DNA from 3 places in the Methyloceanibacter caenitepidi genome. Region 3 is predicted to be linked to each of the others. Evidence: riboswitches for the same ligand, from Rfam matches in the RefSeq annotation. Region 3 holds a riboswitch; each other region holds the start of a gene.
The links. Region 3 has a riboswitch for cobalamin ahead of GL4_RS18090 (carbohydrate porin). Riboswitches for the same ligand answer to the same signal wherever they lie in the genome.
Positions count from the first base shown of each region.

Region 1: it holds a riboswitch for cobalamin, as region 3 does, so the genes downstream of both, GL4_RS15045 (energy-coupling factor ABC transporter permease) here and GL4_RS18090 (carbohydrate porin) in region 3, are expected to answer to the same signal.
Region 2: it holds a riboswitch for cobalamin, as region 3 does, so the genes downstream of both, GL4_RS01990 (DUF1636 family protein) here and GL4_RS18090 (carbohydrate porin) in region 3, are expected to answer to the same signal.

Region 1 covers NZ_AP014648.1:3,128,088-3,137,762, forward strand. The annotation lists gene GL4_RS15035 (SLC13 family permease) at 1-192, opposite strand, end outside; gene GL4_RS15040 (pyridoxamine 5'-phosphate oxidase family protein) at 314-1,006, opposite strand; gene GL4_RS15045 (energy-coupling factor ABC transporter permease) at 1,227-1,904, opposite strand; cobalamin riboswitch at 1,945-2,169, opposite strand; gene GL4_RS15050 (hypothetical protein) at 2,213-2,845, opposite strand; gene GL4_RS15055 (OmpA family protein) at 2,879-4,357, opposite strand; gene GL4_RS15060 (efflux RND transporter permease subunit) at 4,452-7,616, opposite strand; gene GL4_RS15065 (efflux RND transporter periplasmic adaptor subunit) at 7,613-8,869, opposite strand; gene GL4_RS15070 (hypothetical protein) at 8,995-9,402, opposite strand; gene idi (isopentenyl-diphosphate Delta-isomerase) at 9,513-9,675, opposite strand, start outside.
Region 2 covers NZ_AP014648.1:428,633-438,307, reverse strand. The annotation lists gene GL4_RS02025 (hypothetical protein) at 1-17, shown strand, start outside; gene cobD (threonine-phosphate decarboxylase CobD) at 39-1,100, opposite strand; gene cbiB (adenosylcobinamide-phosphate synthase CbiB) at 1,099-2,076, shown strand; gene GL4_RS02010 (cobyric acid synthase) at 2,060-3,520, opposite strand; gene cobO (cob(I)yrinic acid a,c-diamide adenosyltransferase) at 3,523-4,140, opposite strand; gene cobU (bifunctional adenosylcobinamide kinase/adenosylcobinamide-phosphate guanylyltransferase) at 4,137-4,673, opposite strand; gene GL4_RS01995 (HupE/UreJ family protein) at 4,681-5,310, opposite strand; cobalamin riboswitch at 5,347-5,550, opposite strand; cobalamin riboswitch at 5,664-5,886, shown strand; gene GL4_RS01990 (DUF1636 family protein) at 5,996-6,421, shown strand; gene cobW (cobalamin biosynthesis protein CobW) at 6,418-7,488, shown strand; gene cobN (cobaltochelatase subunit CobN) at 7,504-9,675, shown strand, end outside.
Region 3 covers NZ_AP014648.1:1,301,850-1,311,524, reverse strand. The annotation lists gene GL4_RS06075 (TolC family protein) at 1-334, opposite strand, end outside; gene GL4_RS17885 (hypothetical protein) at 409-810, opposite strand; gene GL4_RS06070 (TonB-dependent receptor) at 981-3,437, opposite strand; gene GL4_RS17880 (hypothetical protein) at 3,726-3,926, shown strand; gene GL4_RS16610 (carbohydrate porin) at 3,955-4,692, opposite strand; gene GL4_RS18090 (carbohydrate porin) at 4,676-5,350, opposite strand; cobalamin riboswitch at 5,456-5,657, opposite strand; gene GL4_RS17145 (MerR family DNA-binding protein) at 6,092-6,412, shown strand; gene GL4_RS06050 (DUF411 domain-containing protein) at 7,592-8,032, shown strand; gene GL4_RS17445 (hypothetical protein) at 8,220-8,579, shown strand; gene GL4_RS06040 (efflux RND transporter periplasmic adaptor subunit) at 8,693-9,675, shown strand, end outside.

The DNA.
Region 1 (9,675 bases), 1.6 Mb from region 3:
GAAGAGCGGGACCGCCTCCGTGGCCCACCATATGGCCATCCATAAGGCCAGAGCCGCAACGGACCAGCCCGCGGCCGACAATCCCTCCGGCGCGGAGCTGATGACACAGGCCGTAAAGACGACCGGGCCAAGTACCAGCCCCACCAGTTGATGCAGTTTGCGGCCGGCACCGCCGTCATCGGGCTCAAGCATGTTTCGCGACCGCCTTTCGCTCAGGTGCCGCGAAACGTTTTCGGGCCACAGCTGAAATCGTCCGTACCCGCTTTGGGCACGGATCGTGGCCGGATGTCAATTTAGGGCGTGAGGGCCAGACCTAGGACGTCCCGTCCATCACCTTTTGCTTGTACTCGTCCTCGGTGATTGTGCCGCCGTTCTCGGCGACCCGGCCGGCGTCGGCTTCAGGAAGAGCCTCCTGAATCAGATCGATCCGCTTCCAGGCGGGCAGCGGCGCCTCTCCCGTCGCATCCGGCACGTAGCGGTTCGTGGCCTCCACGCGCTCATGCTTGTGGATGTAGCGGGCGCAATTGATGAAGGCCTTGTCGACCCTGACCTCGACCACGAACTCGGCGCCGGGAAAGAGCTTCATGTGGTCTTCGTTCTGGGACAGCGCCGCGGTGCCCTGCACCCTCACGCGATGGGGCGTGCACATGTCGATGAACAGCATACCGACCTTCCCCGTGGCGGAGATATTGCCCGCCGAAAAGTACATGCCGTTACCATTGTAACTCGGGAACACAATCGTCTTGTTGTCCACCACATGGGCGACGCCCACATTGCCGCCCTTGTATGAGACCGTCGGCTCTCCGTCCTCGTTTACCGTGGAAAGGAAGAAGTAGTCGCGGCTGGAGATGAAGCCGGCCATCTCCGGGTCAAGCTCGTCGCGAACCACGGCAAAGACCACGGCGTTGGCGAGCGGCCGGCTCTGCATCTCGTCTTGGAGCGCGCGCTGCTGAGGCGAGTAGAACGCGTCCGGATTGGGGATAGATACGTCTTCTTCCGTCGCCATGATGTCCCTCCCGTGTGCCGTTGTTCGTGCTGTTGTCCGCGAAGACCTTCGCGGGCTCGCCTCTAATTGGACGAGCGTCCCCTTCTAGCAGAGCAGGCAATCCTCGGCTTTGCAAAACCCGCTGCCTATCCGCCCGGACGTTCCGTATCTCCACACAGCAAAAAAACGGCGGTGCGACTGAACGCACCGCCGTCTTGAACCGTCGTTTTGCCAGTTCCGACTAGGCCGGATTGTAGAGCCGGTCTCCGACCAGGACGCTGCCCCGCAAGGCATTGATCGCCTTGGCACCGGCGAGCACGGCGAGATCCGCCAGCGGCTCCACAATGATCACCAACATGTAGGCGCCGCCGAAGGTCGCGATCGACTGGACGTTCTCAACGCCGAAGCCATGGCCGTACAGCGCCCAGAACGTCACCCAGGCGACGATCCCCGCCTGATAGGCCGTCGAAAGCGCCAGAGCTTGACGGTACTTCAAATCCACATAGGGCGTGCCGGGCTCGATGACCTTGCCGGCGAGGTAGCGCAGACCGAACAGCGGCACTAGCAGCGTCGTGACGTTCATGCCGTATTGCGGCAGGTCGAAAGGCGCGAAGAAGAGGCCCTGCAGGAAAAGGCCCAAGGCCAAACCGATAGCTGCGGGCGCACCGCCGAAGATCAGGAACAGCGTCGAGCCGAAAATAAGGTGAACCTCGGAGACCCCGACCGGGTAGTGCGGGAACACTTCGAAAAAGCAGAAGACGAGCGATGTGGCGCCCGCGGCCCGAGCGAGCAGCGACACCGGCCCCCGCTCCTTCACGTCTTCCCAAGCGAGCTTCAGGCCGTAGGCGCCTGCGCCGGCGGCGGTGGCGTAACTCAGCCAAATCTTACTGTCGGCAACAAGGCCAGGTTCAATATGCATGTTGTGGTTCCTTTGCCGTCTCACCCGACGGCGCATGGGTTGGTCCGTTTGCCGAATGGCCGGTCTCCTGGCTCGCGGGTCGCGGCCGGCTTCCGTCTTCCCAGCCCTTGCCTTGGGTGACAGTTGGGCCAGTGACATCGGTGGAAGGCGGCTCACCGCATACAGTCGCGGGGGCGGCTAGGCTTCGGGCCGCGGACGGCCCCACCTATTCCCGTTTCATCCGGCCGCGTTTCCGCGCCCGGACACCATAGGCGGGCGAACTTTTGGCCGACTCGGGGCGCCGGTCAAGCAGTGCGGTCTGATTTTTCCTATTTCTTGTCTTTCTCGTAGACGTCGCCGGCCTCGACGCGCTTGGAAAACTCGGTCGTGCGGCCTTCCGCCAGCAGCTTGGCCTGCGCGACCCAGTCGTCGCGCGTGACCCGTCCTTTGAAGCCTTCGAGGTTGGCGTCGACCCAGGCCACTTCAGCGTCGGTCCAATTGGCGATCTGGTCGAAATGCCAAAAGCCCAAACGGTTGCAGAGCTTTTCGAGCTTCGGGCCTACACCTTTGATTTTCTTCAGGTTATCCGCCTTGCCCTCCAGCGGCGCATCGAGCGTCTTGGGTTTGACGCCCTCGCTGGCGCGCTCGGCAACCGGTGCATTCATGACTGCAAGATTGGCAGGGGCCGCAGCCATCGCCGGCGTGGCTGGACGAGCCTCCTTCGAGGTTCCGCGGCCTTCGAGCCGCCCCTCGAGGCGACCGATCAGATCGTCCTTCTCCCGGCAGCTCGCGCGGCAATCTTCAAGTTGGGCGCGCAATGTCCCTGCCTCGTCGCCGGAGCTCTTGTAGGAGGTCTTGCGACGGCCGCCCCACAGGAGCCATCCCACGAACAGTCCCAGAAGGGCTGCGAGCACGATGAGGAACCAGATTTCTGCGAGCAGGAAGCCCCAATTCTTGAACATCGAACAATCCCCCTTGTAGGCCTTCCGGGCCGCTTATTGAGTGAACGCCAAGGTGACGCGTCGGTTCGCCGCCCGGCCCTCTTCCGTGTCGTTTTCGGCCAGCGGCTTCGTGTCGCCATAGCCCGCCGCCGTGATCGCATCCCCCGGGATGCCGCGCTTCTTGAGGGCTTCGACGACCGCGTCGGCACGCTTCTGGCTCAGGTCCATGTTGAAGTCGCTATCGCCCTGGCTGTCCGTATGGCCACCGACCTCCACGCGCAGATTGCCGGACTGGACGCACTTCATAACGAGCGCCGTCATCGCGTTGATGACCTGCAAGGAGCGCGCGTCGAGCCGCGCGGAGCCGGTCACGAAATTGACGTCGCGCTTGGACAGAAGGGCGTTGGCCTTGTCGCGGCACTGACCGTAGCCGGCCACGAAGTCCATTTGCGGCAGCCAATAGCCGGCCGTCATCACCTCGGTCTCGCCTGTCGCCGCGTTCTTGCGGCTTGTGCCGTCTGGCGGCAGATCGGTCGCCGCCTCCACACGCACGGCGACTGCATCCCCGAGATCCTTTGACAGACCCGTCTCGAGAAGTTCGATATCCGCGCCCGGGCTTGCGTTTCCGGCGAACGGAAAACCGTTGTCACCCCCCGACAGCGCCGCATTGCCGGAGTCACCGAGCGTCAATTTCAGCGAGTCGAACTCGGGCAGCCAAGAGCCGAGCTTCTTAAGAATGGCGAGCGCAGGCTCGGGGTCGCCTGAAATCGCGATGCTTGGCTCCCCGGAAACTTGATCGAGACCAAGCGCCGCGGCGATGGCCTCGGTGGTGAGGCCGGCCGGAAGCTTACCGCTGACGGATGCCCCATCGGCGGCGGAATAGACCAGCTCGAACTCTATCGGCTTGCCGTCGTCGAGATAGCTGAGCGACGTGTCCACCATATAGCCCGGCGGCACGTCCTTGAGTTCGGCCAGCGCCGCCTCCCCGGCGGTAGGCGTCGTCGCCTCGCCCTCTAGGGTCAACGACTTGTCCTTCATGGTGAGCGTGCCCTTGTTGAGCTTGATGAGCGCGCTGAGTCCGTCCTGCGCGACCATCGTCCAGCCGCCCGGCGCACCGGAGGCCAGTTTCAGCGACGATGCATCGTGATCGAGAACGACGGCGATACCTGCCCGCGCAGCCTCGGTCGGCACATGCCCGGAAACCGTGATGCCTTTGTCCGACTTCACCGCCGAGAACGTATAGGGAGCGACCGACTCAAGAACCTTGATCTTGTCACGAACGACGCGCCGCCCCTGGACGATATCGAGAGTCTCGAGGATCCGTTTCTGTTCCGCGGCGCTGTCGGCGAGGCCGTTGACCTCGATGTCGCGGCCCGTGACAGTGGTCGTCAGGCCGTGCACCGATGCGGCGACGGCCCCGTTGGCGCCATCGGCAACGGTCTGCTCGATTCGCTTGGCATGATGCTTGGTGCCATACCAGCACAGCGCCGCGACGCCCAAGACGAGCACCAAGATTCCCAAGACCTTCCGCACCGGCATCCTCCCTCGATGGCCCCAAATCGCTGCGAGGGGAACAATGCGCCAAACGCCTTGGCCGGACCTCACACAACGACCGACAACATGCCGCCTAGACGCCGTGCGACGCAACCTCGGAATGGTGTGACTTTGGGCTCGTCATTTTCCGCCGCAGTTCGAAGCCCTTCACCAGGCTGTAGATGGCCGGAATCACCGCCAAGGTAAGAAGCGTCGACGAGGCCATGCCGCCGATCATCGGTACTGCAATCCGCTGCATGACTTCGCTGCCGGCACCATGCGCCCAGAGTATGGGGAGCAAGCCCGCCATGATCGCGGCCACGGTCATGATCTTGGGGCGCACGCGGCCCACCGCGCCGGAAACGATTGCGGCGTGGAGATCGCCCGGTCCAAACGGTCTGCCCTCATCTTCGCAAGCGGCCATCCGCTCCTTCAGCGCGTTCTCGAGATAGATCAGCATCACGACTCCCGTCTCGGCGGCGACGCCGGCCAGAGCGATAAAGCCGGTAACGGCGGCCACCGAGAAATTGAAATCGAGCCACCACATGAACCAAACGCCGCCGACCAGGGCAAACGGTACGGACAACATGACGATCACTGTCTCGGTCAGCCGGCCGAAATTGAGATAGAGCAGCACGAAGATCACGAGCGCAGTAAGCGGCACGACGATCTGCAAGCGTTTTTCGGCGCGCTGCAGATACTCGAACTGACCGCTCCAGGCCACGTAATAGCCCGGCGGGAAGTTGACGGTCTCGGCCACCGCTTTCTGCGCGTCCGCAACGTAGCTGCCGATGTCCCGGTCACGAAAATCGACGAAGATGTAGAGCGCGAGTTGCGCATTCTCCGTGCGGATCATCGTGGGGCCTTGAGCTACCGTGACCGTCGCGACCTCGCTCAAGGGCACGGTGCCACCCGCCGGCGTCGGGATCAGCACTTCGTTCGCAATGGCCTGCGGGTCGTTGCGATAGTCGCGCGGATAGCGGACCGCGACCTTGTACCGCTCGCGCCCCTCGACCGTCGTCGTGACCGCATTCGCGCCCAGCGCCGTCGCGATCACGTCCTGCACATCGCCGACCATGAGCCCATAGCGGGCAAGCCGCGCGCGGTCGGGGTCGATGTTGATGTAATAGCCGCCGGTCGCCCTTTCCGCATAGGCACTCGTCGTGCCCGGCACGTCCCGCACCGCCGCCTCGATCTTACGGGCGAGATCTTCCATCTCACCGAGATCGCGCCCGATCACCTTGATACCGACCGGCGTCCGGATGCCGGTCGACAGCATGTCGGTGCGCGCCTTGATCGGCATGGTCCAGGAATTCGAAACACCCGGAAACTGCAGCGCCTTATCCATCTCGGCCGTCAGTGCATCGATGGTCATGCCGTCGCGCCATTCGCTTTCCGGCTTCAGGTTGATGACCGTCTCGAACATTTCCATAGGGGCCGGGTCAGTGGCCGTCGCTGCGCGCCCTGCCTTGCCCCACACGGACTCCACTTCCGGAAAGCTCTTGATGATCTTGTTCTGGGTCTGCAGCAACTTGCCCGCCTCTGTGACCGAGACGCCGGGCAACGTCGTCGGCATATAGAACAGCGTGCCCTCGTTGAGGGCCGGCATGAACTCGCTGCCGATCTTCGATGCGGGCCAGACAGTCACCCCGAGCGCGGCGATAGCGACCACGACGGCAAGGACCCTGAAGCGCAGGACGAATTCGATAACGGGCCGGTAGATCCAGATCAGCGCCCGATTCAGCGGATTCTTGTGCTCGGGAATAATCCGCCCCCTCACGAACAAGATCATCAGCGCTGGCACCACGAAGATCGACAGAAGCGCGGCTGCCGCCATGGAGAACGTTTTTGTGTAGGCCAGCGGCTTGAACAAACGCCCTTCTTGCGCCTCTAGCGCGAAGATCGGCAAGAACGAAACCGTTATGATCAGCAGGCTGAAGAAGAGCGCGGGCCCGACTTCGACCGCGGCCTCGATGATGGTCTCGCTGCGGGACTCGCCAGGTGGCGCGTGCTCGAGCCGCTTGTGCGCGTTCTCGATCATAACGATCGAGGCGTCCACCATGGCGCCGATGGCAATGGCGATACCGCCGAGACTCATGATGTTCGAGGACAGGCCCAAGGCCCACATGCAGATATATGCCATCAGGACGCCCAACGGCAGCGTGATGATCGCCACGAGCGCACTGCGCGCGTGCATGAGAAAGATCACGCAGACCAAAGCCACGATGAGGCTTTCCTCGATGAGCGTGCGCTTCAGCGTATCGATGGCCCGATAGATCAGGGCCGACCGGTCATAGACGGTCTCGACGCTCACGCCCTCCGGAAGGCTGGGCGCGATCTGAGCAAGACGCTTCTTCACACTGTCGATGACGGACAAAGCGTTCTCGCCGTAGCGCTGCAGAACGATCCCCGAGACGGCTTCGCCATTGCCGTTCACTTCGGACAGACCCCGGCGTTCGTCCGGAACCAGTTCGACGCGCGCGACATCTTTGAGGAGGACCGGAACGCCCGTGTCGTTCTTCAGCACGATGGACTCGATGTCCTCAAGGCTCGTGATGTAGCCGCGGCCGCGCACCATGTATTCTCGCTCGGACAGTTCGAGCGTGCGCCCGCCGACATCCATGTTGCTGTCGCGGATGGCGCTTGTGACCTTGGACAACGGGATGCCGAGTGCCTGCAGCCGGCGCGGATCGACGACGACGCTGTATTGTTTGACGAAGCCGCCAACGCTCGCGACCTCGGCGACGCCGGACGCCTGGGATAAGCCGTAGCGGACATACCAGTCTTGGAGGGTCCGCAGGTCGGCCAGACTTTGATCGCCGCCTTTCAGGACATATTGGTAGACCCAGCCAACGCCCGTCGCGTCCGGGCCGAGCTCCGGCGTTACGTCGGCGGGCAGATCCCCGGCGGCCGCGCTCAGCGATTCCATGACCCGCGAGCGCGCCCAGTAGACGTCGGTGCCGTCGTCGAAGATCACATAGACGAACGACACGCCGAAGAACGAGAACCCGCGCACGGTGCGCGCCTTGGGCACGGTCAACATGGCGGTGGTCAGCGGATAGGTGACCTGATCCTCCACGACCTGCGGCGCCTGCCCCGGATACTCGGTGTAGACGATCACCTGCACGTCGGACAGATCGGGGATCGCATCCAGCGGCACCTTCTGAACCGCATAGAGACCGAGCAGCGTCACAAACGCAGTGGCGATGCTCACCAGGACGACGTTGCGCGCCGACCAGCGGATGATGCCAGCGATCATTGTCCCGCCTCCTCAGTCTCGAGGTTGCGAAGTGCCGCTTTGAGATTGCTTTCGGAGTCGATCAGAAAGGTTGCGGAAGTGACGACTTCGTCCCCATCGGCGAGTCCATCGAGAACTTCGACATAGCCGTCGCCGCGCCGCCCGATCTTTACCGCGCGCGGCTCGAATTTCCCGTCGCCCTTGGCGATCAGGACCGTCTTTCTGGTCCCGCTATCGATCACGGCGCTTGCAGGAACGGCGGTGACCGGGCTCGTCTTCTCGCCGGGGTGAAACACGACGTCAGCGTACATGCCGGGTCTGATATGCCCGTCCTCGTTGGGCAACACGATCCGAACCGGGATCGTCCGCGTCTCGAGCTTCCGCATCTCCGGGTAGATGAACCCGACTTTCGCCTCGATGGGATCGTTGGGAAAGGCGCGCAAGGTGACGGTCACCGGCGTCCCGGTTGCGATGTCGCCGATATCCGCTTCGGCGACCTCCGCAATCACCCACATGCGCGTGTGATCGGCGATGCGGAACAGTTCCTCGCCCGCCTCGACGAATTGACCGTTAATGGCGCTCTTGGAGGTCACGTCTCCCGTCGCGGGCGACGGCCAATCGAGGGTGCGCGGGTTGTCCTTGGACTGCAGCACCTCGTCGATACGGCTCTGGGGCACGCCGAGATTGCGCATCTTCTGGATGGCACCATCGAGATCGCGGCGGCCGCGTCCTTGCGCGCGCAAGGCGACGAGAAGGTCCGCCTGGGCGAGCTGAATTTGCGGACTGTAGAAGCGGAAGAGAGGTTCCCCCTTCTTCACTTCTTGGCCGGTCTTGTCGACGAACAAATCCTCGATATAGCCGTCCGACCGGACGGTCACGATGGTTAGCAGAGACTCGTCATGCTCCACGGTCCCGGCGGCGCGAACGTCGCGCGAGACAACACGCTTTTCCGCCTTTGCCGTGCGCACGCCGCTGCGCTGCACCTTGCCCGGACTGATCGAGACCGTGCCGTCGTCGGACTCTTCATCCGCGTAGACCGGAATGTAGTCCATGCCCATCGAGTCCTTCTTCGGCACCGGCGAGGTGTCGGGAAGGCCCATCGGGTTGCGGTAGTAGAGCACTTTGCGCTCGGCGCTGTCGCCTGCGCCGGCGGACATCGCCATCTCGCCCGGCGCGGCGTGCTCTCCGGCCGTTGTGTGAAAGTACCAATAGGCACTCCCGGCTCCTGCCAGGAGTCCCGCCGCAAGCATCGCGGCGTTCGTCAGACGCGTCATGATGCGCCTCTCCAATAATTCGTTGCGTCGTCCCCGCGGTTCAATTGCAGAGGACCTCGTTGCACGGGCTCACGCGCAGGCGGATTCCGGGCGCGGAGCGGGCGTGCGGTTGGTGCTGTGGAGAGTTAGACGCGTGGAGGCGGCGACGGCAGGCGAATGGCGGGCGCCTGCAGGCTCGGCGTTGCCCAGCCGGTGGGGATGGCTGCAAAGGCAAAGGACGGCGTGGCGGGTCCGATCGACAGCACACCGGTCACGGCAAGACCGAGACAAAGGCACTTGGAGCAGCCACTATCGGGGCATCGACCGCGATCGTCCGCTGTCGGCGCGGACGCAGCGTCCGTTTCGACCGATGCCATCGCCGCATGGTTCTCGCAGTCGCCATGCATCGATGCCGGCTCGCCCCCGTCATGTTCGACGGATGCAGGCGATCCCATCGTGGCGGCCATGCGCATGGCCGCGCTGGCGCTTGTCGCAGGCAAGACCGCGAGCGCGCATACGATGAGAGCCGTAACGATGGTTCTGAACTCGGCCATATGCACCTGAATTTCGTCCTGGCCGCTCCTTACGTCAAGTGACGAGGCCGTGAGGTTGGTTAAGGGCGCCTTTCTGGGTGTCGGTGCTTGGCGCCACCAGACAACACCGTTCAGCCAGAAGTCTCCGGCACGGCGCGCCTGACCGGCCATTCGGCCATCAGATATTTGCGGAACCAGGCGGTGTATCGCTCGGGCGCGACCAATGCATCGGCCTGGACGTCGTCCACGGCCGCCCAGCGATAGGCCTGAGCCTCGTCCGGGTTCGGCACGATT
Region 2 (9,675 bases), 870 kb from region 3:
GCCGCTGGGCCCACTAGGGCGCACTCGCGGAAGACGTCTTAGGACGGGGATTTGAGCGCGCCGCTCAGGCGCTGCCACTCTACTTCGTTTCCCGGAAGACCGAATCGCAAAGCTTGCGGGTTCTCATCGAACCGTCGCACGAAGATGCCTGCCTCGCCCAGCGCCGTGAAAATCGCCTGCGCACGCGGACTGCTCACGAGGCAGAAGAGATCCGTGCGCCCCAGCGGCGTCAGACCGGCCGAGCGAAGCAACATCTCCAGCCGCTCCGACGCGGCTCTCAGCGTCGTTCGTGTGCTGTCGATCCAAGCCTTGTCGGCGAACGCGGCGGCGCCGATGGAAAGCGCCGGCCCGGAAACCGGCCACGGGCCGAGCCGCGCGCGAAGCTGTCTCGCAAGCGCTCGGTTCGTCAGCGCAAAACTGAGACGCAAACCCGCAAGGCCGAAGAACTTGCCGAACGAGCGCAAGACGGCAATGGGGGCTTGCTCCACCTGATCCGCAACACTGGCGCCATTGGGACCGACATCCATGAAGGCCTCGTCCACGACGAGAATGCCGCCGTTGACGCTCTGCCTGTCGGCCAGTCTCAAGAGATCATCCCGCGACGTCACGCGTCCGTCCGGATTGTTGGGATTGACCACGACAGCCAAAGTCGACTCTTCGAGTTCGGCCAGAGTCTGGACCGTTACCACCGTGTGCCCGGCCAGCGCCGCAATGCGCGCATGTTCCGCATAGGTTGGCCCCAAAATCGCGGCCGGCCCTTGCGGCAAGAGATCGGCAATCAGCGCCATCAAGATCTGGCTTCCCGGCGCGGCCACCACGTTTTGTGTCGACGGTGCGCCGTAGACGGCCGCGGCCGGATCCAAGAGACGTGCGAGCGCGCCCGGATCTGGAAGATGGGCAAAATCGTCGGCGGTACAATCGGCGATAGGATAGGGATGAGGGTTGACGCCGGTCGACAGGTCGACGATTGGCTGGGGCGCGTTGGGAAATTGCGCGCGCGCCGCGCCGCGGTCGCCGCCGTGCACAAATGGGGCGTGCGTTTCGTCCGCGGCGTATGCGGCCGCGAGGCTCTTGAGTGGGTATGGATCGGGTGACGTCATGGCAGCACCGCTAGCGCTTCTTGCGATGCTCGTCGAGCTTGCCGTCGGCTATCCGGCTTGGCTCACGGCACATATCGGTCATCCCGTGACCTGGATGGGCCGTTTGATCGGGTGGTTGGATAGGCGGCTCAACGACTCCGCGGCGGGTGGCGAGCGGCGGCGGCGTGCGGGCCTCATGGCACTCGTGCTCCTGCTGCTCATTGTCGGCGCCTGCGCGCTTCTTCTCGAGACCGCACTGCTCCTGTTGCCTTACGGACTGTTTTTCGCCGCCCTCGCCGCAAGCACTTTGATCGCGCAACGGAGCCTTTACAGCCACGTGGCAGCGGTTGCGGAGGCTCTGGAGAATGGCTCGTTGAGGGACGCGCGTGACGCCGTCGCGCAAATCGTCGGCCGCGATACAACTGAACTCGATGAAGCCGGCATCGCGCGCGCGGCCATCGAGAGTCTCGCCGAGAATTTCTCCGACGGCGTCGTGTCGCCCGTGATTTGGCTGGGGCTTACCGGGCTCACGGGCGGAGCGCTCTACAAAGCCATCAACACGGCCGACAGCATGATCGGTCATCGCTCCGAACGATACGAGGATTTCGGACGCGCATCCGCCAAGCTCGACGACGCCGTTAACCTGCCGGGCGCCCGCCTGTCCGGCCTGTTGCTCGTCGCCGCGGCGGCCCTCACGAAAGAGGCATCTCCCGGGCGCGCGTGGACGGCAATGCGGCGCGATGCGGCCAAGCACGCCTCCCCGAATGCCGGGTACCCGGAGGCGGCCATGGCAGGGGCCCTCGGCGTGGTGCTGGGTGGACCGCGCACTTACGCCGGATCGCATACGGACGGCCCTTGGCTCGGCGACGGCCGGCGCACCGCAACCGCCCAAGACATTCGCGCCGCGCTTCGCCTGTACGCGCGCGCCGACGCAGTCTTGATCGCGCTTGTGGCGATCGCGGCCGTGCTCGGCATGATCTTCAACGCGACAAGGTGAGTAGGCGGTCGATGTCGACATGGTCCTCCAAATGAGCGGCTAGATCGTCCAGCACGGCGTCGACTTGTTCCTCGTAGCGAATCTGCGACGGGCCAGCGGAGAACCGCGCTAGCCATGCGGCGCGCTGGCGGTCGTCCGCGAACAGCCCGTGCACGTAGGTGCCGTAAACCTGACGGTCCGCCGAGATCGCGCCGTCCTGGAAGCCCGTGTCGAGCCGTGCGAACGCCCGTGCGCAATCGGGCCCTTTCGTGCGTCCCATATGCATTTCGTAGCCCTCGAACGGGACACCGTCGAAGGTGTGGCCGGACGCCGGCTCGAGACGCTTCTCGTCCGACAACGTGGTCTCCACATCGAGTAGACCGAGACCCTCGGCCTCTCCGGGAGGCCCTTCGATGCCGTCCGGGTCGCGCAACACACGCCCAAGCATCTGATAGCCGCCGCACAGGCCGAGCACCGATCCGCCCCGGCGCAAATGCGCCTCGATATCGATGTCGAAACCGGCGTCACGCAGTACGCGCAAGTCGGACAGCGTCGCTTTCGAGCCCGGCAGGATGACGAGTTGCGCGTCCCCCGGCAGCGCCTCACCAGGACGTATACGGACGACTTCGACGGCCGGCTCGGCGGCGAACGGATCGAGGTCGTCGAAATTCGAGATATGAGGCAACAGCGGCACGGCGACCTTCAGCAACGCGTCGGTCTTTGCGGCCTGCTGCTGCTCGAGGGCCAGCGCGTCCTCGGCAGGCAGGGCTCTTGCGTCCGCGAAGAACGGGATCAGGCCGAGCGGTTCCCAGCCCGTCTCTCTCGCGATGCGCACCATGCCGTCCGCGAACAACGACGGATCGCCCCTGAATTTGTTGACGAGGAATCCGCGGATCATCGCGGCATCGTCGGGGTCGAGCACCGCCTTTGTGCCCACGAGGCTGGCGATGACACCTCCGCGGTCGATATCGCCGATGAGCACGACGGGCACGTCGGCTTCGCGTGCAAAGCCCATATTGGCGATGTCATTCGCGCGAAGATTGACTTCAGAGGCGCTGCCTGCCCCTTCGACTAGAACGATGTCCGCCTCGTCCTTGAGAAGGGCGAAGCTATCCTGCACCGCGTCCATCAGCTCGGGCTTCAGCGCCTGGTAGTCCGCGGCCTTGGCCTTTCCGTAAACCTGGCCGCGCACGATGATCTGCGCCCCGACTTCGCTCTGCGGCTTGAGCAAAACCGGATTCATGTGAACGCTTGGCGTTTCGCGCGCCGCCCGCGCCTGCAGAGCCTGTGCGCGCCCGATCTCACCTCCATCGATGGTGACCGCCGCATTGTTCGACATGTTTTGCGGCTTGAAGGGCAAGACCTTCAGTCCACGGGACACGAGCGCGCGCGCCAGCCCGGCCACGATCAGGGACTTACCCACATCGGAGCCCGTGCCCTGAAACATGAGCGCGCGGGCGGTCATCGCTAGAATTCGATGCCGGCTTGCGCCTTCACCCCGGCGGCGAAATGGTGCTTCACGAGCGTCATGTCGGTGACGAGATCCGCCGCGTCGATCAGCGCCGGCTTGGCGTTGCGTCCGGTCACGATCACATGGAGGTCCGGGCGCCGCGCCTTCAGCGTGGCCACGACCTCTTCGAAAGGCAGATAGTCGTAGCGCAGCGCGATGTTCAGTTCGTCGAGAATGACAAGGCTGAAGCTGGGATCGTCCATCAACTCGACCGCCTTGGCCCAGGCACGCTCCGCCGCGGCGATGTCGCGTTCCAGATCCTGGGTCTCCCAGGTGAAGCCTTCGCCCATGGAATACCAAGCAACCTGATCGCCGAATCGCTCCAAGGCGTCACGCTCCGCCGTATGCCACGCGCCCTTGACGAACTGCACGATCCCCACGCGCTTGCCGCGGCCGATCATGCGCAAGGCAAGACCGAAAGCCGCCGTCGACTTGCCCTTGCCCGTTCCCGTGTGGACGATCAGGAGCCCCTTCTCGACGGTCTTCTCGGCGACCTCGGCATCTTGCAGCTCTTTGCGTTTCGCCATCTTGGCGCGATGGCGCTCGAGGTCTTTCTCTTCGACCGATTTGGTCATGTGCTTCCTTTCACGATGAGAGGCTGCCCCGCGACCACGAAAATCACCCGGCTGGCGATGGCGGCGATACGCTGATTGAGCCGCCCTTGCGCATCGCGGAACGCGCGCCCGAGCGGTGTTTCGGGCACCAGCCCCATTCCGACTTCGTTGGAGACCAGTACGGTGGCGCTCTCACGGGTGTGCAACGCGTCCTCCAGCTGGTCCATCGCGCGGCCGACGTCGAAAGGGCCGTGCATGATATTTGAGAGCCACAAGGTCAAACAGTCCACGAGGACGATGGCCCCTTTCGGCGCCGCGCGTATGGCGTCATGCAGATCGTGGGGCGCCTCCAAGGTCTGCCAGCCGGCCTCGCGCCGGGCCTGGTGCTCGGCGATCCGCGCCTTCATCTCGTCGTCATGGGCCTCGGCCGTGGCAATATAGACCCAGGGCCTAGGAAGACTGGCGACAAAGCTTTCGGCGAAACGGCTTTTTCCCGAGCGGGCACCCCCAAGGACGAAGGTAATCCCCTCGTCCTCGAGGCTGTTGTCTGCCATCAGATCGCTATGCGTCCGGGATGATCTGGCCGAGCAGCGCGGCGATGCCGATGCCGACGACAACCGCACCGGCCAGACGCGGCGCCACGGCCGAGACGGACAGATTGCGGATGCGGAACAATAAGGCCACGCCCACGCTGAGCGCGCTTTGAATGACCACAAGGCCGAGCAGATAGGCCAAGAGCGGGGTTGGCTCTGCGCCGAAGATCGACTCGCCGTAGGCATAGCCGTGCGCCAGGCCGGCGGCGCCGAACAAGGCGCCCCAGGCGGCGAGGGGCAACGCGCGGCCGGCGGCGATGAGAGCGCCGACGATCACTACCGAGGACGCGACGATAAGCTCGGCCCCAGGCAGCTGGAACCCGACGACATGGATGCCGACGCCGACGGCCGAAGCCGCGACGAACAGGACCGGCAGGCCGAGATTGAGACCGCCGACGCCGACCGCGACGCCAACGGCAATGAGAAACGCCAGATGGTCGAGCCCGATCACCGGGTGGCCGAGACCGGAAAGAAAGCCCTGGACGAACGTGGACGGCATTTCGCCGCCCATGACGTGGTGCGCCGAGGCCGGCGCGGCGGTGAGCATAAGTGCGGCGAGCGCCAAAAGCGCGGTGCGATGGAGCGAAGAACGAGTCATGTGGTCCCCCCTTGCGCCCTCCACCCGAGGACGCCGTTCAAGGTTTGTGCCGTGGCAGGTTTCCTGGCTTCGCGGGTCTGCGCATCCCCTCAACCTTCCCGGAGCGACCGCTCCAGTGGCGTGACGAGGGGCGCTCTCCGCTTTCAGTTGCGGGGGCAGCCACGGAATCGGGAGACTCCCTCACCGTGTTCCCTTCTTGCGTCCCGCCTCATGCGGGAACCATCGGCGCAACGACTATAGAGCCTGAAGGGCCCGTCGCAAGAGGGAAACCTCGGTGGCGGGCCTGACGACCGAGAGTGGCGCCCGCAGATCACAAACCCATACAACGCATTGACAAACCCGCACCGGAAGCCCTTATGTGCCTGATCGACGGTTGCTCGTTTCGAGCGAACAGGGAACGCGGTATGGGGATATCCCAAACCCGCGGCTGCCCCCGCAACTGTAAGCGGTGAGCCCATCGAACGGTCTCGATACCGGTCTTGGGCGCCCGAGCCATTGCCACTGGGACTGACCCGGGAAGGCGGCGAAGGGAGAGACCCGCGAAGCCAGGAGACCTGTCGTCGATCTAGTCGTTCGCCGGGCGGGGTGCCTCTGCGACGGTTGGTCCTCGTTCCGGCCCGAATCTGGGCCGCATTGCACCCTGTCTGCTGTGGCTTTCGCTTGGGATCGCCGAGGGATCATCAGGGTGACATCTCCCCTAGACGCCAAGGACAGCGCCGCCCCCATCCCGGAGGGCCCCACGGTCTATGTCTGCGTAACCTGCCGCAAGCCGGACGACGCAGCCGATGCCCCCCGCGCGGGCCTGCTTCTCGCCGAGGCCACAGCGGAGGCCGCGCGCGGAACGCGCGTAACGGTCCGCCAAGTCGAATGCCTTGCCAATTGCCGGCGCTCGCTCAGCGCGGCAATGCGAAAGAAGGACAGCTGGACCTATGTCTTCGGCGATCTGAGCACCCCCGACGATGCGGCCGCTCTCATCGACGGCGCGATGCTGCTCGCAGAAGCAGAGGACGGTCTCCTGCCCTGGCGCGGCCGGCCCGACGCCCTCAAGGGCGGCCTCGTTGCGCGCGTTCCACCCCTCGTACTCGGCCCCATTCCGGAGGATTTTGAATGAATTCCGTCGCCCGCGTTCCCTGCACGATCGTGACCGGCTTTCTCGGCTCGGGAAAAACCACGCTCATCCGCCACGTGCTCGCCAACGCCAATGGGCGGCGTCTGGCCGTAATCGTGAACGAATTCGGCGATGTGGGTATCGATGGCGAGATCCTCAAAGGCTGCGGCGACGAGAACTGCAGCGAGGAAAATATCGTCGAGCTCGCCAATGGCTGCCTGTGCTGCACGGTCGCGGACGAGTTCGTGCCGGCCCTCGACGAGATCCTGGCGGCCGAGCCGCCGGTCGACCACATCGTGATCGAAACCTCGGGCCTCGCGCTGCCGAAGCCCCTGGTCCAAGCCTTCCACTGGCCGGCCATCAAGAACCGCGTCACCGTTGACGGTGTCGTGGCGGTCGTCGACGGCGCGGCTCTCGCCGAGGGTCAAGTCTCCGCCGACATCGAAGCGCTCTCCGCGCAGCGCGCTGCGGACGATGCGCTCGATCACGACGATCCCATCGAAGAGGTTTTCGAGGATCAAATTGCCTGCGCCGACCTGATCGTCCTTAACAAGCGCGATTTGCTCGATGCCGACGGGCTCCAGCGCGCCATGCAGTCGGTGACGGCTGCGCTTCCGCGCGGCATCGGCGTGGTGACCGTGTCGGAAGGGAAGGTCGATGCCACCGCACTCCTCGGTCTCGGTATCGGCGCGGAAGACGATATTGAAAACCGCAAGACCCATCACGACAGCGAGGAGGATCACGACCACGACGATTTCGACACGTTCGTCGTTCCGATCGCGGAGGTCGCCGATGCCGCGGACATCACGCAGCGCATCGCCGAGTTGGCCGAGGCGCACGATGTGCTGCGCGTGAAGGGCTTCGCCGCCGTGGCGGGCAAGCCGATGCGCCTGCTGATCCAGGCCGTGGGGCCGCGCGTGAACCACTATTTCGACCGTCCCTGGGAGCGGGCGGAGGACCGCCAAGGCAAGGTCGTCGTGATCGGCTTGAAGGGCCTCGACCGCGAGGCGGTCGCCAAGTTTCTGACCGGTGACACGTCACGGGCTGGCCAAGAAGCCCTGGCCGGATAACCGAAAGGCCCGCGGATGCACCTCCTGCAGACAAGCAGCGCGACGCTCGACGACATCGCCGAGCCGATCGACCTGGGCCAGACGCCCGGCGACATCGCGGTCTTGTCTTTCACGGATAGCGACCTCTCGGGTCTCGCGGCCGCGTACGCCGACGAGCGCGAACAGGTGCCGTCCGTGCGGCTCGCGCATTTGCGCGACCTTCGCCATCCCATGTCCACCGATCTTTGGATCGACACTGTCGCCCAGCACGCCAAGGTGATCGTGGTCCGGCTCTTGGGCGGCCTGGACTGGTGGCGCTATGGCGTCGAGAGGCTGTCCGCCGTCGCCCGTGAGCGCGGGATCGCGCTCGCTGTCCTGCCGGGTGAAGACCGGGACGACCCGCGCCTGTTCGAGCTATCGACGTTGGACGAAGCCGAACTGCAAACTCTCCTGGCCTATTTCCGCGAGGGCGGTGCTGCGAACCTGCGCGCACTGCTGCGGCGCCTGGCCCGTCTTGGCGGCGCGGCGATCGAGGCGCCGCCGCCGCATACGTTTCCGCGCATGGGCGCGTACCGGCCCGGCACAGGCGTGACCGACATCGATGCCCAGCTCGCTCCGGGTCCGGAGCAGGAAGCAACTGTTCCGATTCTTTTCTATCGCGCCTCGCTGCTTGCCGCGGACACGGGGCCCATCGATGCGCTGTGCGACGCGCTTGCAGCGCGCGGGCTCAATCCCGTCCCGCTTTTCGTTCCCAGCTTGAAGGCGCCGGATGCGATCGCTTTCGTGCGCGAGGCTTTCGGCCGGCTCGACCCGTCGGTGATCGTGACGACGACAGCCTTTGCCGCCGGCGACGGCGTTTTCGACGGCTGCGATGCGCCGGTTCTGCAGGCGATCGTCGCCAACACGCGGCGTGAGGCCTGGGCCTCCAACCCGCGCGGTCTCGGCCCGTCGGACCTGTCCATGCATGTGGTTCTGCCCGAGCTCGACGGGCGTGTGCTGGCCGGAACGCTCGGCTTCAAAGACAAGCGCGACAAAGACGACGCACTGGGTTTTGAAGGCTTCGTCAGCAAACCCGAACCCGATCGCATCGAGGCGGTCGGGGACAAGATCGCGAAGCTCGCCCGCCTCCGGCACATGCCGCGCGCGGATCGCAAGCTGGCCATCGTGCTGCCGGACTACCCCGGCGCGGGTGGCAGGGCGGCCTATGCCGTCGGACTCGACGTACCCGCGAGCGTGCTGGCTGTTTTGTCGGATCTCGAGGACGCCGGATACACGGTTGAGGGTGTTCCGGAAGATTCGCGCACGCTGCTGGCACGCCTGACCGACCCGGCAGGGGGCTTATGCCTGAGCCTCGAACGCTACGAGCGTCTCGTGTCAGCGCTTCCTGAATCCGTAGTCGCGACGGTGCGCGAGGCTTGGGGCCGTCCCGAGGAGGACCCGGATTTTCGCGACGGCGCCTTCCGATACAAGGCCGCGAGATTTGGCAAACTCGTCGCCGCGCTTCCGCCCGACCGGGGCAAGACGACCGACCGGCGCGCGGACTATCACGATCCGGTGCTGCCCCCCCGCCATGCACTGCTGGCCTTCGGCCTGTGGATGCAGCACGAGATCGGTGCGGATGCGGTTTTGCATCTCGGCGCCCACGGCACGCTGGAGTGGCTACCCGGTCATGCTGTCGCCCTCACGGCATCCTGCTCCCCCGAAGCCGTGCTGGGCACCCTGCCGGTGTTCTATCCCTTCATCGTGTCCAATCCCGGCGAAGCGGCGCAGGCCAAGCGGCGTGTCGCGGCGGTGACCATCGGCCACTTGCCGCCGCCGCTGACCGGTACGGAGATGTCCGGCGCGGCGCTCGAACTGGAGCAACTCGTGGACGAGTACGCGATTGCCGACGGTCTCGATACGCGGCGGCGCGACCGCCTCGCAGGGCTCATCGTGGACAAGGCAAAGGAGACGGGACTCGCCGCCGAGGCGGGTCTTGCTCAGGGTGAGTGCGAACAAGAGGCCTTGCGCAAGATCGACACCTGGCTGTGCGATCTCAAAGACCTCGCCGTCAAGGACGGGCTGCACGTTTTCGGACGTGATGCGTATACGGATGATGCCCACTGGCTGGCCTGCGCAGAAACAGAGCGCGCCGCGCTTCTCGATGCGCTCGACGGCAAGCGCGTGAAGCCGGGCCCCGCCGGTGCGCCGGCGCGCGGACGCCGCGAC
Region 3 (9,675 bases):
CCGCCTGAACAGTTTCCGCGCGCTTGGCATCAACCTCGATCGACGCAGCCTCCAAGGCCGGGCTGTAACGGAGAGCGCGCCGAACCGCATCGCTCAGCGTGACCGTGCCAGTATAAGTTGCCTGCGAGTCCGGATAGCGCGATGCGTTCGCGTAGCGAACGACAGTCTTATCGGCTGGCGTGACCGCTGAGACGTCCGTCTCGGCGTTTAGGCGGCTTCCATCCGCCAAGGTGGATGGCCCGCCATCGAGATAGGAAACCGGCTGCTTGTAGCAGGCGGACAGCGAAAGCGTCAGAATCAAGATGATAAACCGTCGTATTTTTGTTGCGATCATTTCCCCCCCCATACACGGCGATAGATGACTGCGCGCTTGATGCACGCGAAGTCAGTGCCTGTAATCGGAGAGAGTTAGATCAGCAGCACAACGGTGCGGAGATGGGCGAGTTGGCTGGCGACAACACCAGTCCAAGTGCGGACCACTTCCAAGGGAGATTCGGAGCCATCAAAATAATTATGCGAAATGATCGCTGAGGCAGTCGGATTCTTCGATGGCGATGCAAGCGAAGCCAATTTCTTTGGAACTTCAGCGAGCTGCAATACATCATAATTTAGGCAGCGTCCGCCTTCCACGCAAAGCTCACGCACCTGAGAAGAAAACCTGGACGTCTCATGATGATGGCTGGACGCCGCGCTTTCGATAGCGTTGTGCCCGTTGAGGCCCACACACCAGACTAGCGACGCTCCCACGGCTGAAGCCGGAAGAAGGAGTGCCACCAACGCGAAAATGGCGAACTTGCGTGCTCTATGCATGAGATTTATAGACGAAGTAGGCCCCTAACTAACCTACGAAAGTTAGAGGGAATTCAAGGCCGAATCAAGACTTCACCACTGCGACAGCGAAGGATGGGCGGGGGCGTCCACGGCCCTCCTGATCACAGCGAGCGGACGGGTCAGAGTGGACCTCTAGCGGTTTCTAGATCCTACCACTTCGCCTTCATGGTCACGAAGGCCGAGGTCGGCGCCCCGTAGGAGATGTTGTTGTTGTTGTGCGAGGAGATCCAGTACTCGGTGTCGAACATGTTCTCGACATTGAGCTGCGCGGACCAGTGCTCGTTGATGTCGTAATAGACGGCACTGTCGAACCGCGTGTAGCTCGGCACCTTAACCGCGTTGTTCGCCTCGGCGAACCAGCCCGCCTGGTAGATGACGCCGAGGCCCACGCCCCATTTCTTGGTGAGCTGGTACTTGTTCCACATCGAGAAGGTGTCGACCGGGACGGACTCCACCGAGTTGCCGACCAGGGAGAGATCGTCGCCGGCGAAGAGGATCTCGGAGTCCGTGTGGGCATAGCCGCCGAACACCTGCCACTTGTCGGTGACGTAGCCGCTGATCTCGATCTCCTTGCCCCGCGTCCGGGTCAGGCCGCGCGCGAAGGTGTCGGGACCGATGGTCACCGCCTGGTTGTCGCGGTCCAGGCGGTAGATCGCGCCCTGCAACAGCAGGCGCGGCATGATCGTCCACTTGAAGCCCGTCTCGTAGTTCTCGAACGTCTCCGGCTCCAGATCCGACGCCGTGACGCTGAGTTCGCCGAAATTGTCGCCATTCGCCGGCAGGAACGACTTGGCGTAGCTCGCATAGAAATGCAGGCTCTCCCACGGCTTGACGACGCCGCCGACGCGGGGCGACCACTCGTCGTCGACGCGCGAGGTCTGGAAGCCGTTCAGCGTATCCTCGAAGCTGACGTCGAAGCGGTCGAAGCGGATGCCGCCGATCAGCTCGAAATAGCGCGTGATCTCGAACTGATCCTGGATGAAGGCGCTCGACGTATCGAGGTCGGTGAAACGGCGCCGGTTCGGCCGGTTGTACAGGGTCCTGGTGAAGACCGTCGGATCGGCCACCGGCACGTCGAGGGTGAAGATGCCGGAACCCGGCGCCACGAAGACCGGCAGATTGCGGAACGCATCGTTCTTTTGCACGCCGAACTCCAGGCCGCCCACCAGCGTGTGGCGGAGGTGCTGCCCGTGCGCGAACGAATAGGAGAAGTCCGTCTGATTGACGAAGTTCTGGCGGGCTTCGATATTTTGATAGCCGTCGAGCTCCACCAGACCCGGCCCCGGCGCGTTCACCGCCGAAGATGCGAAAATGTTCTGGTAGAGCTTGTCGTAGTCCGCGAAGAAGGTGTGGTTGCGGATCTGCAGGCCGCCCGTGGTCTCGTGCTCGAGCGTCGCCGTGGCCACGTGCCCGTCGAACGTGGTCAAGCTCGCGAAGGGCTGGCCGAAATACGTCTCGAGGGGAGCCTGAAACGGCCTGCCGTCGATCGACGGACCGCCGCGGTCGATGTTCTGGTCGTGGGTCTTGTACTCGTAGCTGAAATGCAGCGTGGTCCGCTCGCCGAGCTTGAAGCCCATGGTCGGATTGATGCCGTAGCGCTCGAGCCACGAGAATTCCCGGAACGTCTCCGAGTCCTCGTACATGGCATTCAGGCGGAACGCGGCGTTGGGCGAGATCGCCTGGCCGACGTCTGCCGTCCCGCGCGCGCGGCCCCAGCTGCCGACCTGCACCGTGCCCTCGTAGATCGGAACGCCGTCGGCGCGCTTGGTGACGCGGTTGATCACGCCACCGCCGCCGCCGCGGCCGAAGATCATGGCGTTCGGGCCTTTGAGCACCTCGATGGTCTGGACGTTGTAGAGATCGCGGAACGTCTCGATGTCGTCGCGCACGCCGTCGACGAAAAAGTCCGCGGTGGTTTCCTGGCCGCGGAAGGTCAGCTGATCGCGATGCCCCTCGCCCTGCTGCACGGCGATGCCCGGAACGTAGAGCAGCGCCTGGCCGAGCGTGTTGGCGGCCTGATCCTCGGCGAGCTCCTCGGGGATGATCGAGACCGAGCCCGGGATGTTCATGATCAGCGTATTCGTCTTGGTCGCGGACGAGGTGCCCGCGGCGTAATAGCCGTCGACGCCCGACGAGCCGCGGTTCAGCGTGCTGCCGTCCACGGGGAGATCGAAGATCGCCTCCTCGATCGCGTCCTGGGAGGCGTAGCCGCCGTCGGCCGTGGCGGCGGGCGCGCTCACGGGAGCGCTCGCGGTGGTGCGCGGCGCGGGGCGGGGCCGCGGCCTCGGCTCAGGGTCGGGCTCCGCCTCGACCACGGCGGGCGCGGCCTCAATGTCGGGATCCTGCTCGACGATCACCGGAGGGACCTGGGTGTCGGCTCCAGGATCGGGGCTGCCGCCCGTGGCGGCGGGGGCGCCGTTGCCGGTCACGCCCGATTCTAGGCCGCCCTCTCCGGTTGTTTTCCCGGTCTCCTGTGCATGAACTATTTCACCCGATAGGGCAATGAGCGCCGCAGAGGCCGCCAAGGCGAGCAGCCGCTCTCTAACTTCGCTGAGTTTCCTGGACGAACGCGACGCGGAATGCGCCGCCGTGACACGGAGTTCCATTTACTGCCCCCCGGCTCTGATCGACCTTGGGGCGCGCCTCATCTCACGCGAAACTGCTCCCCTCAAATCCACAGGCAACGATATTAGGGTTCGAGTGCTGCGCATAATGAAGGGTTTTCAACTTAATATATGAACAAAATTCATTTTTAGGATAGTGACCAGGCAGTAGAGGACCTCAACCGATTTCTGGCGTCACGCACACGAAGGTTTAGTTACCCTGTGCCTACATCTGGTTGGGTTGGTCTCTCGAGGACGGCAATTCGCGCTATAAGCTCAGACTTTGCCTTGGTGCAGGATCACGTCACCCTTTTTTTTATCCTGGCGCCCTACCACCCGGCCTTCATCGTCACAAAGGCCGACGTCGGCGCCCCCGAAAGAGATGTTGTTGTGCAAGGAGATCTAATACCCGGTGCCGAACATGTTCTCCGCATTGACGCGCTCTTTTCTAGCCTGTTTCGCGATTTTGAATCGCCGCCCGATTTCACATGAGTTTCTACTCGTCACGCTATTCCTGGGATCAGTAATTGATGATGCTCCTCATCCCAACGACCAACGCATTCTCGACTTTTTGGTTGGGTGTATCGTTGAATAGATTGGGCACCGAGCCTCCGGGATTATGGATGTATTGCACCACTGGCTGTATCGCCCAGCCAGATACGATCTCTGCAATGTAGTTCAACTCGAGGATTAGTTCATAATCGCGAATGATATGCAGCCCCGCCTTGCGGTCGAGATCGGAGGCTTCGTTCGAAATACCGGAATACGCGACGCCTAGAGCGATGCCGTCATGAGGGCGCCCGGGCACCCATCCGTCGAAGACAATGCCAACATCAGCATAAGTGTCGACCTGATTGCGGTCAGCCGGGCTAAGGATCGCTCGGGCGAAGGCCGATACACCTCCTGTGCCGCATTGGCCTTCTGGTTGATAGAGCACCTGATCGACTACCACATAGACGGCTTGGTTTCCTTCATGGCGAGACGCAGAAAGCCCCTGCGCGAGCGGGTGTATTGGATCATCGAACTCGCCAAAATCGTACCAGCCGCCAAGTTTGACCGTGCCGGACGGGCAGCTGCCGTTGCCGTAGGAATAGTCGGCCTCGAAGAGCAACAAGGGGGGATCGTTAAGGCGAAAATCGAAGCCGTGCGCGTTACACTGCCCGGGATCACGTTCCTCGGCGCAGGGACCGGCTGGATCACTATCATAAATCCCAAATTTCAGTTGGAATAGGTCCTGAACTTCAACAGCGACGCGCACCCCTGGTGATGCAAACGGATAGATGGGACCGCCAAAAAGGAAGGTTGTCGGAGCTGAGAGTCGTCCAGCCAAAGGTAGAGGCGATGAATCTCGCAGCCACCTCCGAAATGAGAAATTCACTGTCGGCACCCAGCTGGCCGAGACGGATAGAGGCGTGCCCGTCATAGAAAGCCTGTTCAAGCCAAAGCTCATGCAGACGCGTGGAAGGGAATGCCTCTATGTTGCTAACGCTGACGATGCTGCCGATGTTTTCAGCAGTGATGCTGGTGCCGTGAATTTGATAGAAATCTATATGGAAACTCAACCCTCGTGCACCGGTGAGGTTCTCAAGATCGGCATCGAGGTATCCCTCGAGAAGTCCTGCGTAATGTACGCTTTGCTCCATTCCTCCTGAGACGTTGCCTAGCACGTCGCTGGTGTAGTCGATGCCGTAAGAAACTCCCTGCCGGGCAAGGACATTGCGTACACTTCGAGGATCTCCATATCCTGGCAGACTCGTTGCAATCGAGGGCTCCGGGATCCCCGGCGGCAGCTCACCTATCCCGTCTGGAAGACGGACATGTGGATGATGCTGCTGATCGGCCCATGAACCGTTAGCGATAAGAAACGGACTTGCGAATAAAGTTGTGACGAGACAAATGGCCGTGATCGACTTCACGATAGGATTTCCATCCATGTGCGCCTGCGGCGCGAAGCCTTCACGGATGGAACGCGAACTAGCGCTTCCCTTCTTCGCCTGCGAGCACCCCGCTCGCACGACGCCGATCAGGCACCTGTGACGGCAGGTCTCCTGGCTCGCGGGTCGCTGCCTAGACGCCGTCTTCCCGGGTTTCCCCCAGTGACATGTTGGCGCTCGGCTTGCCGCTCACAGTTGCGGGGGCAGCTGCGGACTTAGCTGGCATTATGCCAACTTCTCCACATTCCCTTTTCATCCTCATAGAGGAACCGTCTTGCAAATGATTATCAGTAGATTCCAACTTCGTCAATTCGCCAGTTCCTGCTTGGCAGGCGGATGGTCCCGAGGCACTGCCAGGCCGTTGCTCAGCGCAGGCTAATGCATGCAAAAGGACGCCCCGCCAGTTGGGGCTAGCGGGGCGTTGATGTACGGCATTCGTATGTGACTGCCGTACATAGATCAGGCTGGCTCTCCGGTAGCAAAGCGCCTTCTCGCTTATTGGTCGTTCAGGAATGGCAACCAGCCACTCGGGCCGGCTCACACGAAACGCTGAACGGTCAAAGTGGTGATGATCGGCTAGTGGGTGATGATGACATCCTTCACGGTGGAGTATGACCTTTACGACAGCGTGCAACGTTGTGTCCAATAAGAAGGCAATCGCTCCCCAGTTCTACCTTTTTTCGTTCGACCATTAACATCGAGACGATTAGATACTACGAACGCGTGGGGCTGCTTGATGCTCCGCCCCGCACTCGGGGTGGGCTTCGCATGTACGACCGGCATCATACTCGACGCCTGACCTTCATTCGTCGCAGCCGTGAACTCGGCTTTTCGTTGGACGACATTTGCACATTGATCAGTCTCTCAGGGCGAAATCAGGATTGCGCTGCAAGGGAGTTGACTCTTCGGCACGTGGATCAGGTGCAGGGCAAAATCGCCAACCTAAAGCGGTTGGAGAGAGCACTAAAAAGTCTGGCCGAGGCGTGTAAGCCCGGCGATCAAAAATCGTGCCCCATCTTCGATGCTCTAGCCGGGCAAAGTTAAGTGGCGGCTTACCGACTGCAACTGCGCTGAAGTGTCATAAGCAAGTGCAAGCGACGACGACACTGGGGTCGGATGCCAGTGCCAAATATTTGATCACGAGACCCTTGATGTTTTTGGCAGAGAGATCATTCTGATGAGATGGTCACGTTCGTCAGTCGGCTCGCTTTCGCCATCTTCCTCACCGTAAGTTCGCACGCAGTGGCGGGCTTGAGCCACGCTCAACCTATTGTCGGTGCTGTCGACTTGATCACGGCTACCAATCTTGGGGCTGGCGAGTGCGACCATTGCGATGGCTGTAGCAAGCCTTGTGTTGTGCCGGTCGTTTGCAATAGTCCCTGCTCGCCCATGGCTTTGCCGTTGACCTGGACGGAAGAAGCCGCCTCTAAAACTACCTCCCTCAAATCAACTGAAGGTTCGCGGTTCAGAAGCGCGGTGATCCGCGCTCCTACACCACCTCCTCGCTTTTTCCACTTCGTCTGAGCAGTCCCTGGAGTGGGCCTGCCTAGTCATGGGACCCCCGCCTTTTGGGGGCGTTCCGTCGTTCATGCGGCGGTCGAACAACCATCGATGCCCAAAGGAGTGGAAAAATGTATCGATCACTAGCAGTCGTCCTGACTGGAGTAGCGTTTGTCGCTGTAAGTCTATCGTCGGACGTCGCCACCGCGCACCACAACGCCTATCACAACTTGGGAAAGTGTGGTTCCGCGGTCGAGTGTCCGGGTCAGAAGCAAGGGACCCAAACGAAAAGCTCTAACCGTTAGACTTCGATAGAAAGGGTCGGCCGGGCCTTATCCGATAGGCCTGGCCGATCCCACAAAGACCGATGCTCAAGCGCCGGGTATAATCGAACGCTTGGGCATATGGCAAAGATGATGGCCACCAGCGTTGCGTCAGGGATCTTCGCCGCGTGTATTAGTCTGAATTATCAAAGAGTGCAGCCTCTACAGCAGTCCTAGGAGGATTGAATCATGAGCGAGATGATGAATAACGGAATGATGTGGGGTATGGGAATTTGGTGGCTGATCATCGGTACCATCGCCGTGCTCGTTATTGCGGCCTTAGTCAAGTACCTGTTCTTTCGCTGAGAAGGACAGGGCGAGTGCGACCGAAGTCTCGCCCCTCAATGGGGTTACACTTGGCACGCTTGCCTTTGCCATCTGCATTGTAAGGAGTATCCGGATGAAACACGCCATGAGAATAATTGCCGCGTTGGTGTTTGCCTTCGTCACCGACTCAGCCTTTGCGCAGACTTTAGAAGGGACATTCTACAAGCAACAGCAGTGCACGTGCTGTGAGGCCCACGCAGACTACCTGCGCAAAAGCGGCTTCGAGCTGGATATAACGTCAGTGAACAACTTGGCTGAGATGAGCCTTGATGCCGGTGTGCCCGAGGGCTTTCAAGGTTGCCATCTTATCAAGCTGAACGGCTACGTTTTTGAGGGGCACCTGACCAGCGAAATCATAAAGAGGTTTCTGGCTGAAAAGCCACGGGACACCATTGGTCTCAGCATTCCCGGCATGCCAAGCGGCGTTCCCGGAATGGAAGGTCCAAAGGAGGGACCAATCAAGGTTTATGCTGTGAAGAAGGACGGCACCACATCGATCTACGCCACTCAGTAATTATTAAACAGTGGCCTCGCCTGTACGAAGCTCTCGACCGCCTGCCGGGGGATTTGCGCTAATCAGCGCGACCACGACTTGGGAGTACTGGGAGGCGGTGCGTCAGTTCTGGGTCAAAAGCGGGCGTCAAGGGCTCACAGCGAGTTCACTTGACCAGCATACGGTCGGCGGTTACGCCAACTGCAGCATGAGGAGTTTGCGCATCATAGTCGATGCCGTCGTGGCGTTGTCGCTGGCCGCCCTGCCGGTCTCGGCCGTCGCAATGCCCTCAGCCGTGGCGGCTGGAGTGGCGGCCGGCATGCCCGATGCGTCCGATATGGCGGCGCACACGAATTGCTGTGCCGAGTCCAAACACTGCGAAAAGCAACCTAAGAACGGCTGCGGCGAATCCAGCGCGTGCCTCCTTAAATGCACCGTGCTCTCCGCCGCTCAAGTCGCGGCGATGGATCTTGCCACGCCGCCCAAAGCAGCGCCGAAACTCGCGAACTTGGTTACGAGCTTCCGGTCCACGCTGGACCACCCGGCTCTCCCGCCACCCCGCGTCTAGATCCTTGAACGAAGTCGTGTCGCCGCCACGCACAAGCTCGTGCCTGGCGAGCTGCACGCGCGAGCCCTTTGTACTGCGAAGGCCCGTCACTCTCGGATTTGGAGACGCGCGCTATGAAGCGTCTAAGTAGTTTGGCCTTGCTGGCCGCCGGCATTGTCGCCGGGGCGGCGGGCACTTATTGGTACGCGCATCGGGACGAGCCGATGCCGATACATGCCGCGACCGAGCCCGCCGCTCACGACGAGATGAGCGAAGGCGAGAACGGCGAACGGAAGATTCTCTATTACCGCAACCCCATGGGTCTGCCGGACACCTCGCCGGTGCCGAAGAAGGACTCCATGGGCATGGACTACATCCCCGTCTACGCCGACGAGGTCGATGACAGTGACACCGTGAAGGTGAGCCTGGCCAAGATTCAACGAAGCGGCGTCAAGACCGAGACGGTCGGCCTCAAAGCGTTATCCCGTGAGGTACGCGGCGTTGGCACGGTCGAGCACGACGAATCGACACTTTGGGTCGTGACGGTTCGCTCCGACGGCTACATCGAGGATCTGTTTGTCAATAAGGCCGGGGCGCACGTAAAGACGAGCGATCCGATGTTCCGGTTCTACAGTCCGCAAATTCAGCTGGCCCAAGTCGACCTCCTGGTCTCGTTGCGCACGCAAGGCCGCACCGGCTTCAACCGGGACGTCAGAGGCGCCATTCAAAAGTTGCGTAACCTCGACGTACCGCAAGAACGGATCGACGAGGTGATCGAGACCAAGGAGAATGTGAGAACGCTCGATTGGCCGGCGCCCGCCTCGGGCCACGTAATCGAGAAAAACGTGCTCAAGGGCCAGTTTGTGGAGGCGGGCGAGGAGTTGTTCCGCATCGCCGACAACTCGCATGTTTGGGTCATTGCCGAAGTGGCCGAGGCTGACATCGCCGACGTCAAGGTCGGCACGCCCGTCACGGTAACGCTCCGCGCCTTCCCCAACGACCCGCACGAAGGCAAAGTGACCTTCATCTATCCCCACATGCGAACGATGGAGACGCGAACCGTCTCGGTCCGCATCGAGCTGCCGAATCCCGACGGGTCGATGAAGCCCGGCATGTA